DNA from 2 places in the Clostridium sp. CM036 genome. Region 1 is predicted to be linked to the other one. Evidence: a T-box and tRNA genes for the amino acid it is inferred to sense, from the RefSeq annotation. Region 1 holds a T-box; the other holds one or more tRNA genes.
What was found. A T-box is a leader RNA that pairs with one kind of tRNA and senses whether it is charged. The one in region 1 lies ahead of ACWJKE_RS17620 (valine--tRNA ligase), so its partner is inferred to be a tRNA-Val.
Positions count from the first base shown of each region.

Region 1 (6,304 bases):
GAATATCTTGATGGGCATGGCTCACTGAATGATTTATGCATTAAGTATCATATTTCGTCAAATACAGTTTTATGCAATTGGATAAAGAAGTATAATGGTCATGAAAACATAAAATCTTCTGGAACAGGAGGAAAAATAATCATGACCAAAGGACGCAAAACTTCTTATATTGAACGCATTGAAATCATAAAGTACTGTATTGAAAACAATAACAGTTATAATAAAACTGTTGAAAAATATAAGGTATCTTATCCTCAGATTTATACCTGGATGAAGAAGTATAATCAGTTTGGTATTGAAGGGCTTTTGGACCGACGTGGAAAGCCAAAGGCTGAAGAGTTAATGACAGAAGATGAAAAGCTAAAAGCTCAATACAAGCTTTTAGAAGCACAAAATAGAAGATTACGGATGGAGAATGCTCTTCTAAAAAAAATCCAAGAGATAGAAAGAAGGCGATATTAAGCGAAGCTAGATACGAAGATACTTATCTTGCAATCCAAGAATTATCTAACAAAGATAAATTTCCTATAACTGAGTTGTGCATTATAGGCGGCGTTAGCCATTCTGCATATTATAAATGGCTACACAGAGAAAAAAGTAACCGAGTATTGAAAAACGAAGAATTATTAAAGCTTATTTGTGAGTTATATGAGGAAAAAGACGGTATCTTAGGCTATCGCCAGATGACGATTAAAATCCGTAGAGAATATAATAAAAAAGTTAATTATAAACGAATTTATCGTCTGATGCAGATATTAGGATTAAAATCCGTATGCAGAAAAAAAAGATATAATTATATTAAGTCAACTCCTGAAGTTACTGCAGAAAATATTTTGGATAGAAATTTTAAAGCAGAACAAGTCAATAAAAAATGGCTTACAGATGTAACCGAGTTTAAATATGGGAGAAGTGGACAAAAGGCTTATCTAAGTGCAATATTTGATTTAGGTGATAGAAGTATTGTTTCATATGTCATTGGTCATTCTAATAATAACCAATTGGTTTATCAAACCTTTAATCTTGCTGTTAAAGTATACCCTGATGCTAAACCAATATTTCATAGTGACCGAGGTTTCCAGTATACTTCAAAAATATTTAAAGAAAAACTAAAAAAAGCTGGAATGATACAGAGCATGTCGAGGGTTGGGCATTGTATTGATAATGGTCCAATGGAAGGATTTTGGGGAATCTTAAAAACAGAAATGTATTATCTTCATAAATTTGAAGACTATGAAAGCTTAAAGAAATCGATTGAAGACTATATAGAATATTATAATAATAGACGTTATCAAAAACGTTTAAAGTGCATGACACCAATGGAATATCAGCGATATCTATTAGGTAATGCAGCATAAATAAAGCGCCTACCAAATGATAGACGCCTTACATAAAATCTTTAATTATTTCCACTGTCTACTTGACAGGGGGCAGTTCAATTTTATTTGTGACTTCCCTTAATTTATATATTAATATTATCATTTATTTTTTAATTTTTTTCATTAGCTCAATATACAAATTTGGGTCTGCTTCTGATTTGTAAACAAATACCTTCCACTTACCATTTTCGTTTAAAAGCCCTATATATCCTTTTGCTGTATCAGTTCGTTCAGACTTCCCATTAGTAGAAATAAACTTCAATTTAGCTTCATAATAATATCCAGCTTTATCTTCTTTCTCACCATACAAATTTTTATCTAAGATAAAGTCTGTAACATGTAAAGTATAATTATTGTCATTACAGAACTTTGTAGCCACAATATTGTAATGTCCCGCAATAGTTTCATACCCCTTTGCTGTCATTAAAGGTAGTAAATTTTTATCAAGGGACTGTATAATTTTGATATATTCCTGTGTATGTGGTATAACTCCATCAGTATTTGTGGGATTTCCACTTGCTATATCCATTTTTTTACCTTCCCTAAGAAGTTTCTTATACTCAGCAACTTTTTCTGTATTTACCGTGTAGAGATTTCTTCCAAGTTCTTGAGCAACTTTTTGTGCATTGTTTTCATCTGAACTTTTACATCCAGTAAAAGCTATAGTTATTAAAAATAGTAGACTGAATAATTTCATTATTTTTTTCAGGATTATTCCCCCTTTATTATATATAAATTGCTTACCGTTAAGCTTGCCATAATAAAATCTGCGGAATACTTTATATAGTCTTATTATATCCGAATATTCAGAAAATGTTAATTATCAACATTAAATTTAAACATAGCCTTTTTTATAGTTGAGAGTTGATAATTGAGGTTGAGTTTTCATTTGGAAATTCTTATTTTATGTTTAATTAAGATGCGTTACGAAAAACATATGTTTGAGCGACAGCGAGTTTATGTTTTTTAGCAAATTAATTAAAAATAAAATTAGTAGTTCTTAGCGAAGTGAATGCATTAATAGTAATGTATACTTTTTTACTTTTTATTTTAAGTCTTTTACGGCTTTGTCGCTAAAGGAATTGTTGACGATTTTATTAAAAGATGGTCTTTCGGGAATTAACGCTGCGTTATAAGATTGTATTATATCCATAAGCTTTGTTAAGTCATCTGATTTTAATATTGGGTTCGGCGCAAAAGCATTTATATCTCTATAGTTTTTAATGGATGAAGTAAGAACAGCCTCATCTGCGCCAGGGAAATAAGATTTAATTGAAGTCATTACTTCTTTATCGGAATGACTACTTACCCATTTTTGACCTTTATATATTGCATTAGTGAATTTTTGAACCATTTCTGGATTTTTTTCTATATAAGATTTTGTGGAAAAAAAACATGTATAAGGTATGGTTCCAGCGGACGCTCCGATGGAGGCTACAATATGTCCAGAATTATCTTTTTTCATCATACTAGCACTAGGTTCAAAAAGAGTAACATAATTACCTGCTCCGCCCTTGAAAGCACCGGACGTAGCTGTGAAAGCGAGGTTTGTAACAAGATTTATATCAATGACTGGTTTAATACCATGATTTTTTAAGACATACTCAAAAGCCATTTCAGGTACGCCGCCAGGTCTTCCTCCTATTACAGTTTTACCCTTTAAGGATTCCCATTTGAAATTCGCTTCAGCATTTCTGCCTACTAAGAAAGATCCATCTTTTTGTGTTAATTGTGCAAAAATAACAGGATAGTCTTCTCGGTGTTGATTATAGATGTAAATAACTTGCTCAGGTCCACAGAAACCTATATCTACAGATTTGCTTAATACCTGCTGCATAGTTTTGTCCGCTCCTTGCCCAGTTGAAAGGTTGATTTCAATACCCTCTTCTTTAAAGAAGCCTTGAGAAATAGCTGCATACATAGGGGCATAGAAAATAGAACGAACTACTTCACTTAATTTTACTTTTACTAAAGCATCACTAGGTTTCTTTTTACAGCCGGAAAATAAGGTGGTTATCAAGGCGAAAGAAAGAAACAGGGAAAAAATCGAAATTTTTTTAAGCTTCATAGATACCTCCATATTATATAGTTGCTATAATTATATAATATGAAAGAGCGTGTAGATGTGACATTTTAAATTCAAAAATGAAATACCTTGACATATGTAAATTAAGAGGTATACAATAAATGAAAGACAAGTGAATAATAATTGAACAACTAGATAATAATTTCATAAAACATTCAAAAGCGTAGATGAAGAGGAGTAGGGGAAAATAATATTAAGAGAGGAAGATCCAGAGGCTGTAAGATCTTCTATATGAAAAACCTTGAAGGTAGCTTCGGAGCTTCTTTGCCAATTCATGTAATTATGAGTAGATGGCAAAGACGGTTTTCTTAATCGTTAAATTTTAAAGAGCCTGCAAAATTGTAGGAAAAAAGGTGGTACCGCGAGCTTTTCGTCCTTTTATAGACGAAGGCTCTTTTTTTATTGTTTGAAATTTATTGCTAAAATAAATTGACATACTAATTATTGTTTAGGAGGAGTTAATAATGGAAGAAAATAATAATATTGCTAAGAATTATGATCCAAAAGAGTTTGAAGAACGACTTTACGCATGGTGGGAAGAAAAAGGATTTTTTACTCCAACCGTTGATAAAGATAAAAAACCATTTACAATAGTAATGCCCCCACCAAACATTACAGGAAAATTACATTTAGGGCATGCTCTTGATAATACTCTTCAAGATATTCTAATAAGAACTAAAAGAATGCAAGGGTACAATACCTTGTGGCTTCCTGGTGAGGACCATGCTAGTATTGCAACAGAAGTAAAGGTTGAAAATGAACTTTTAAAAAAAGGGCTTAAGAAAAAAGAAATGGGAAGAGAAGCCTTCCTTGAAAAAGTTTGGGAGTGGACTAATGAATATAGAGAAAAAATAAGAGGACAAATAAAGAAAATGGGATGTTCTGTTGATTTTACTAGGGAAAGCTTTACCATGGATGAAAACTTAAACCATGCAGTAAGAGAAGTTTTCGTTAAATTATATAAGGATGGACTAATATACCAAGGCAATAGGATAACAAATTGGTGCCCAAAATGCATGACGGCAATTTCAGATGCTGAAATAGAGTTTGAAGAACAAGAGGGGCACTTCTGGCATGTTAAATATCCAATAATAGGTAGCGATGAGTTTTTAGAAATAGCTACCACGAGGCCGGAAACTATGCTTGGAGATACGGCGGTAGCTGTAAATCCTAAAGATCCACGGTATACACATTTAGTAGGAAAAAAAATAATGCTACCTCTAGTAAATAGAGAAATACCAATAATTGCAGATGATTATGTTGATATAGAGTTTGGAACAGGCGCAGTTAAAATTACTCCAGCACATGATCCTAATGATTACCAAGTAGGAAAAAGACATAATCTTCCAGAAATAGTGGTTTTGGATGAAAATGCAGCTATATGCGAGGGTTATGGAAAATATTCAGGTCTTGATAAATATGACGCAAGAAAGGTCATGGTAGAAGATTTACATAATGCAGGACTACTTGTTAAAATAAAAGACCACGCTCATAATGTAGGTACTCATGATAGGTGTAAAACCACTGTAGAACCAATGTTATCAAAACAATGGTATGTTAAAATGAAATCACTTGCAAAACCAGCTATAGAGGCTGTACGGGAAAATAAAACTAAATTTGTTCCTGAAAGATTTGAAAAAACATACTTCAATTGGATGGAGAATATTCAAGATTGGTGTATATCAAGACAGTTATGGTGGGGACATAGAATACCAGTATGGTATTGCAAAGATTGTGGGGAAATTATAGTTACAGTTAATGCGCCAACAAGTTGCAGTAAATGTAATAGTACAAATCTTAATCAAGATAAAGATGTGCTTGATACTTGGTTTAGTTCAGCATTGTGGCCTTTCTCAACACTTGGCTTTCCAAATAACACAGAGGATTTAAAACAGTTCTATCCAACAAGTGTTTTAGTAACTGGATATGATATTATATTCTTCTGGGTAGCAAGAATGATTTTTTCAGGGATTTATAATTTAGGGGAAGTGCCATTTGAAACAGTAGTAATACATGGAATGGTTAGAGATGATCAAGGAAGAAAAATGTCTAAGTCTCTGGGAAATGGTATTGATCCATTAGACGTAATAGACCAATATGGTTCAGATGCGTTAAGGTTTTCGCTCGCAACAGGAAACTCTCCAGGCAGTGATATAAGGTTCTATGAGTCAAGAGTTGAAGCAGCTAGAAACTTTGCTAATAAAATTTGGAATGCTTCTAGATTTGTTATGATGAACAATAATTGCGAATTAATGGAGAAATATAAAGATAATAAAAATTACACTGTTGCAGACAAATGGATATTATCAAGAATGAACACTGTAATAAAAGAAGTTACAGAAAATATTGAGAAATATGAAATAGGGATAGCACTTCAAAAGACTCATGATTTCATGTGGACAGAATTCTGTGATTGGTATATTGAACTTGTTAAACCAGTATTATACGCAGAAGATGGAGAGGCTAAAGGCATCGCATTAAATGTATTAAACAATGTATTAAAAACTGGGCTTAAATTACTTCATCCTGTTATGCCATTTATAACAGAAGAAATTTATACTCACTTAGATAATGAGTATGAATCTATAACGATTTCTAAGTGGCCAGAGTATGACGATGCTCTTAAAGATGAAAAAGCGCAGGAAAATATGAATTATATCATAGAAGCGATAAAAGACGTAAGAAATGCTAGATCGGATATGAATGTAGCACCTTCAAGAAAAGCTAAAGTATTTATATATGCTACAGAGGCAAAAGAAGCATTTGAGGAAGGGATGGTTTATTTTCAAAAACTTGCATCAGCTAGTGAGGTTAAGTTTCTAGCTACAAAAGCCGAAGCACC
Region 1 is NZ_CM143652.1:3,707,841-3,714,144, forward strand. Features, by position in the region: gene ACWJKE_RS17600 (helix-turn-helix domain-containing protein) at 1-462, shown strand, start outside; gene ACWJKE_RS17605 (IS3 family transposase) at 537-1,355, shown strand; gene ACWJKE_RS17610 (hypothetical protein) at 1,480-2,073, opposite strand; gene ACWJKE_RS17615 (ABC transporter substrate-binding protein) at 2,422-3,444, opposite strand; T-box leader at 3,618-3,843, shown strand; gene ACWJKE_RS17620 (valine--tRNA ligase) at 3,927-6,304, shown strand, end outside.

Region 2 (6,304 bases), 910 kb from region 1:
TTATACTGATATGATTTCCCTAAGAATGTTCTTATTTCTACAGTTCCCTCTATAGTATTTGACGCTTCTATTGATGCTATAACTATATCATCTGGTCTTATTGTACCTTTAACTTCTGCCTTGTCTATTTTAGGATTTTCCACACTAAACTTTAATCCTTTATTACTTTCATATAATCCATCTTCTACCTTTGTTAAATCTATAAAGTTTTCAAATCCGACAAATCTAGCAACAAACTCTGTGGAAGGATTTGAGTAAATATTTTCTGGAGTATCAAATTGCTCTATTACACCTTTGTTCATTACCGCCACTTTATCTGATATAGAGAAACACTCCTCTTGGTCATGGGTAACAAATAAAGTAGTAATGCCTAAGCTTTGTTGAAGCTTTCTTATTTCAACTCTCATCTTCAATCTAAGCTTCGCATCTAAGTTGCTTAAAGGTTCATCTAAAAGTAATAGACTTGGCTCTATTACTAACGCTCTAGCTGTTGCAACTCTCTGTCTTTGTCCTCCCGAAAGCTCCTTTGGATATCTTTTAGCATATTGATTCATATCTACTACTTCTAATATATCTTTTACCTTTTTCTTTATTTCATCCCTTGATATCTTCTTCATTTTTAAACCAAATGCTACATTTTCTTCTACTGTTAAGTGCGGAAATAATGCGTAGCTTTGAAATACTAATCCGAAATTTCTATTATGAACAGGTATTTTTGTATAATCCTTGCCTCCTAGCATAAACGTTCCATTGTTTGGCTCTATAAATCCAGCAATTACTCTTAATGTTGTAGTTTTACCACATCCACTAGGTCCTAAAAGAGATACAAGCTCCCCTTTTTTAATGCTTAAATTAAAATTTTGTAATATATTGTCTTTTCCATCATATGATACTGCTATATTTTTCAAGTTTATTAAATTCATGTGTTACCCCCACGTTTATTAGCATTATTTAAGGCCTATTACGAACATATTTCGCCTAAGAAAGACTATCTAATCCTAAAGTTTTTTCTACTATAAACATTATTCCAATTGTTATTAACATTAATATAACTGATAATGCTGATACGGTTGGATCATAGTTATACTCTACATAACTCATCATACTAATTGGCAAAGTACTTACTCCTGGCCCTGTTAAAAATATTGATACAGGCACATTGTTAAAGGAGTTTATAAATGCTAACATAACCGCTGCTATAATTCCTGAAGTTATATTTGGCATAACTACCTTAAAAAAAGTATTTATTTTTGTATAGCCAAGACTCATTGCAGCCTCTTCTATTGAATAATCAAATACCTCTAAACTTGAACCAACAACTCTAATTATGTAAGGTACTATTACCAATGTATGACCTATAAATAAACTCATGTATACTGAAAATTCTAATTTTATTACTAAAAACTGAAATAATGCAAAACCAACAACCACTCCTGGTATTATTAATGGTGAAAAGAAAAAACTCTTTAAAACACCCTTTCCTTTGAAATCAAATCTGCTTAATCCGTAAGCTGCCGGTATTCCAATTAACAGTGCTAATACTGTAGACCCACAGGATACTAAAAAACTTACAAACATTGTATTCATAAACATATCTGATTGAAATACATTTGCATACCACTTAATGCTAAACCCCTTTGGTGGGAATGCAATATAACTTTCTGTTCCTATACTTGTTAACGCTATAATTACTAATGGTGCTAGTAAAAATATATATACTAATGCTACGAATATAGTAAGTAATTTGCTTTTTTTGCCTTTCATGTTATAATCCCCTCTTATCTAATCTAGACGCTAATAAGTTTATTCCTTTTATAACCAATAATGTTGTAACTATCATTATTGTTGCAACAACAGACGCCGCTTGCCAGTCACTTAAGGTCATCGCTTCTTGATAAATTAATGTGGCTAACACTGTATTTTTATTACCACCTAATAACTGTGGTGTAGTATAAGCAGTAAGTGCTCCTGTAAATACAAGGACTGTTCCAACTATTAATCCCGGTAAACTCAGTGGGAATATAACCTTAAAGAAGGCCTTCACTTTATTAGCTCCTAAACTTTCCGCTGCTTCTAATAAGTCATTATCTATATTTTCTAAAACTCCTACTAAAGAAATAATCATTAGCGGTGAAAATAAATAAACTGTACCAACTATGATTGCGCCTTCAGTATACATCATAGTTAAAGATTCATTAATAACGCCTAAGCTAAGTAACACTTTATTTATAACTCCATTTTTACCTAAAATACTCATCCAAGCAAAAGAACGAACAATTGAATTTGTAAGAATAGGGAATATGGTTAATGCCATGAATAACCCTCTAATCTTCTTTGAGGTTCTAGACACAAAATATGCTGTTGGAACTCCAATAACCACGCATATTGCAGATGATATTAAAGCAATTCTTAATGTTCTATAAAATATCTGCAGCGTATACTTATCTCCAAAGAAATTTAAATAATGATCTAAACTAAAGCTTCCATTAATACTAAAAGTAGGAATTATAGTACTAACTAAAGGTACTATAAGAAAATAAGCTAGTAATATTAAACACGGTACAAATAATACGTAAGTCCATTTTTTCTTCATAGGTTTAACTCTCCTAAAATTTTATCTTAATGATATTTTTGTTCGGTATATATAATTTATATTTATTTCACAAAACCAATAATGTGGCAAAATATTGATATTCGTCCAGAAAATACGAACATTAATTTATTTTAATTGCTTATTATATGTGTTTATGCTACTATAACGATCGAATGTTGTCAATATTTTTATTTTTTCAAGACAAAAAATCAAATCACTCTAAATACATTTTGAATCTTAATTTTCCATCAAATATGCTGGACGTAAAAAAAGTCCTAAACAAATGTTTAGGACTTTTTTGGAGCTGGCAATAGGAATTGAACCTACAACCTGCTGATTACAAGTCAGCTGCTCTACCGTTGAGCCATGCCAGCAAAAATGGCGACTCAAAAGGGATTCGAACCCTCGACCTCCGCCGTGACAGGGCGGCACTCTAACCAACTGAGCTATTGAGCCATATATGGTGGGAACAACAGGGTTCGAACCTGTGACCCTCTGCTTGTAAGGCAGATGCTCTCCCAGCTGAGCTATGCTCCCATATATGTTTTAATGGTGACTCCTAGGGGAATTGAACCCCTGTTACCACCGTGAAAGGGTGGTGTCTTAACCGCTTGACCAAGGAGCCTTATTATTTTTCAATGATTCTTTTGATAAGAATCAAACTTATAAATTAGATGTTCTTTTATTAAACTATAACAGTTTAGTAAAAATGGCGACTCAAAAGGGACTCGGACCCTCGACCTCCGCCGTGACAGGGCGGCACTCTAACCAACTGAGCTATTGAGCCATATATGGTGGGAACAACAGGGTTCGAACCTGTGACCCTCTGCTTGTAAGGCAGATGCTCTCCCAGCTGAGCTATGCTCCCATGTATGTTTATGGTGACTCCTAGGGGAATTGAACCCCTGTTACCACCGTGAAAGGGTGGTGTCTTAACCGCTTGACCAAGGAGCCATACTAATTTGTCACTTTATTTATTATGGGCTTACGTCTTGCAACCCGACATAAACTATAATACCTAATTTTTCTTAAAGTGTCAACATATTTTCTTATTCTTTTTATTATTTTTTTTCGCAAAACACTCAAATCCAGTTAAATCAACGGTTCCCCTTATAGAATTTTTTTTATGTTTTTTTGAAAATAACTACTTTTACTAAACAATCACAAACAAATTCTATGGTTACTTATAAAACAAAATAAAAATTCATTTTCATCCTACTGATTTTAGGGTAAGATTATATGTAACCACTTTATAATCTAAAAATATTTTTTCTCGAAAGGAGAGATTTTCTTGAAACATTCTCTTATAATAATTGGCGGAGGTGCCTCTGGTTTAACCTCTGCTTTAATAGCAAAAGATTTTGGTATAGATGTAGCAATAATTGAAGGAACCGACAGAGTAGGTAAAAAAATACTAACTACCGGTAACGGTAGGTGTAATATCAGTAATGTACATATAAATAATGATAGATATCACAGTGAAAATCCAAATTTCGCAGGTTATACGCTAGATTCTTTTACCATAAAGGATACTATAAATTTTTTCGAGTGTTTAGGAATACCTTTAGTTACAAAAGATGGTGGTAAAATGTTTCCTATGTCATTGCAAGCCTCATCAGTACTTGATATACTACGCTTTGCTATAGACGAAAAAAAAATTCCACTATATACAAATACCAAAGCTAAGGAGATTATTAAAACAAATAAGGGTTTTAAAGTTTATAGCACAGATAATTCTACATATGAATGTGAAAGGTTGATTATTGCGACCGGTGGTAAATCAGCTCCTAAAACGGGTTCTGACGGTTCCGGATATTCATTGGCTAGGCAATTAGGTCATAGTATAATCTCTCCTGTACCAGCCCTTGTACAGCTTAAATTAAACTATAATAAACTAAAGGCTCTATCTGGAGTAAAGTTTGATGGCTTTGCGGAAATATTTATAAACGATAAATATGTTCATAAGGAATTCGGAGAAATACTTTTCACAGATTACGGCATTTCTGGTCCTCCTATTCTTCAGCTTAGTAGAACTGCATCTTATGGTTTATCTAAAAATAGCAAGGTTTCTTTAAGTATTGATATGCTACCAAATATTAGCTACGAAGATCTAAAAGCATTTTTAAATAATCATTGGTCAGTATTCCCAAGTCGCTGCGTTCATGATTCATTCATCGGAATAATCAACAAGAAGATCATTCCAATAATTTTAAAAGAAGCAAATATAGATGACATTCATAAGCCTTGTTGCGATTTGGCCTCAAACGAAAAAAATGCTCTATATACTTTGCTAAAGCGATATCAATTTGATGTTTCAGGTACTAATTCTTTTGCAAATGCTCAGATAACTGCAGGAGGCATTAATACAAAAGAAATTAATCCCGAAACCCTAGAATCTAATATTACTAAGAATTTATTCTTTGCGGGAGAAATATTAGATGTAGATGGCGATTGCGGTGGTTTTAACCTTCAATGGGCATGGAGTTCTGGTGCTATTGCCGGCATCAACGCCTCCAAATAAAAAATAAGAGTGCGATCAGCATGAAGTTTCTCCTGCGTGAATTGAAATAAGAGTTTGAAACGTGAAAGTTGATTAAGAGATTCTAATATTTTGTAAATGTAAAATGCTCTAATGCTCACATTCGGCATACTGCCGGTTTGCTGGCCTTCCTTCCAGGAAGTCTCACGAGAATTTTATATTTACAAAACAAGAATTTCTAAATCAACTTTCAATGTTTCTGCACTTCTTATTTCAATTCACGTCCAGAGAAATTTCATACTATATCGTACATACTAAGATGTATCTAAGAGGTATGTCGAATAATACAAAAACTACTTGTGATTAACGATTTTCTTATATCCAAGTACTTTCTAAGAGAGTCAGCTCAGTTCCCTCTTCATTTATAATTTTATGTCTACATATTATCTTATCTTCTTCTCTTATAACCTGCGTGCTTACCTTTATGGTCTCTCCGTATGTTGTTTCCTTGATGTAAGTTACCTTAATATTCCTTAGTTCGTAGTTTAATACTATATCCTTAGGAACTGTTTCTAAAGCCCAAGCAACATATTTAACATTATTTACGTGCATATTCGTGTCAATATCACTATACCTAACTTGAAAGTTTTTCTCGCTATGCACTGTAGTTATTGGTACTATATCCTCAATGTCTATGGGTGTATTATTGCTATCATCTATACCATAAGCCTCATACATATCTTTCGTAATCCTTATTGGTCTTCTTCTGTCTGTATTTATTAAAATCCACACAGAACTCGCATGTCCTATTTTATTCCCTTTCATATCAATAATTTCATATTTCCTGTATGCATAAAATTTATTGAAAGAATGTGCAAAAGTTCTAATCTTTATAGTTTCATTTAATAAAGGATACGACTCCATTGTTATGTCCCATTTATATAACACCCAAGCTGATTTATTCTCTTTAAGATGTTCTATGCCAACTCCAAGCACTTCACTTTGATACATTGCCATATCACCAAGATAATCTATAATGCTTGTCATCAAAGCTCTTTTATGAATATCTACTTCATAATAATGAATATTATAATCTCTATCTGTAACCTCTGGCATTTTGCCCATAATACCCCTCCTATATTTCTCATGAGTACATAATATAATAACTATTAATTTCTACGCTTCTTAGTTTTCTTCATACTTAAAATAATACCAAACTAAACCAACACAGT
Region 2 is NZ_CM143652.1:2,799,861-2,806,164, reverse strand. Features, by position in the region: gene ACWJKE_RS13195 (ABC transporter ATP-binding protein) at 1-923, opposite strand, end outside; gene ACWJKE_RS13190 (ABC transporter permease) at 979-1,764, opposite strand; gene ACWJKE_RS13185 (ABC transporter permease) at 1,766-2,593, opposite strand; tRNA gene ACWJKE_RS13180 (tRNA-Thr) at 2,893-2,967, opposite strand; tRNA gene ACWJKE_RS13175 (tRNA-Asp) at 2,973-3,049, opposite strand; tRNA gene ACWJKE_RS13170 (tRNA-Val) at 3,055-3,130, opposite strand; tRNA gene ACWJKE_RS13165 (tRNA-Glu) at 3,144-3,218, opposite strand; tRNA gene ACWJKE_RS13160 (tRNA-Asp) at 3,304-3,380, opposite strand; tRNA gene ACWJKE_RS13155 (tRNA-Val) at 3,386-3,461, opposite strand; tRNA gene ACWJKE_RS13150 (tRNA-Glu) at 3,473-3,547, opposite strand; gene ACWJKE_RS13145 (BaiN/RdsA family NAD(P)/FAD-dependent oxidoreductase) at 3,885-5,114, shown strand; gene ACWJKE_RS13140 (acyl-[acyl-carrier-protein] thioesterase) at 5,448-6,197, opposite strand.
Region 2: it encodes a tRNA-Val, which carries the amino acid that the T-box ahead of ACWJKE_RS17620 (valine--tRNA ligase) is inferred to sense. The anticodon was not compared.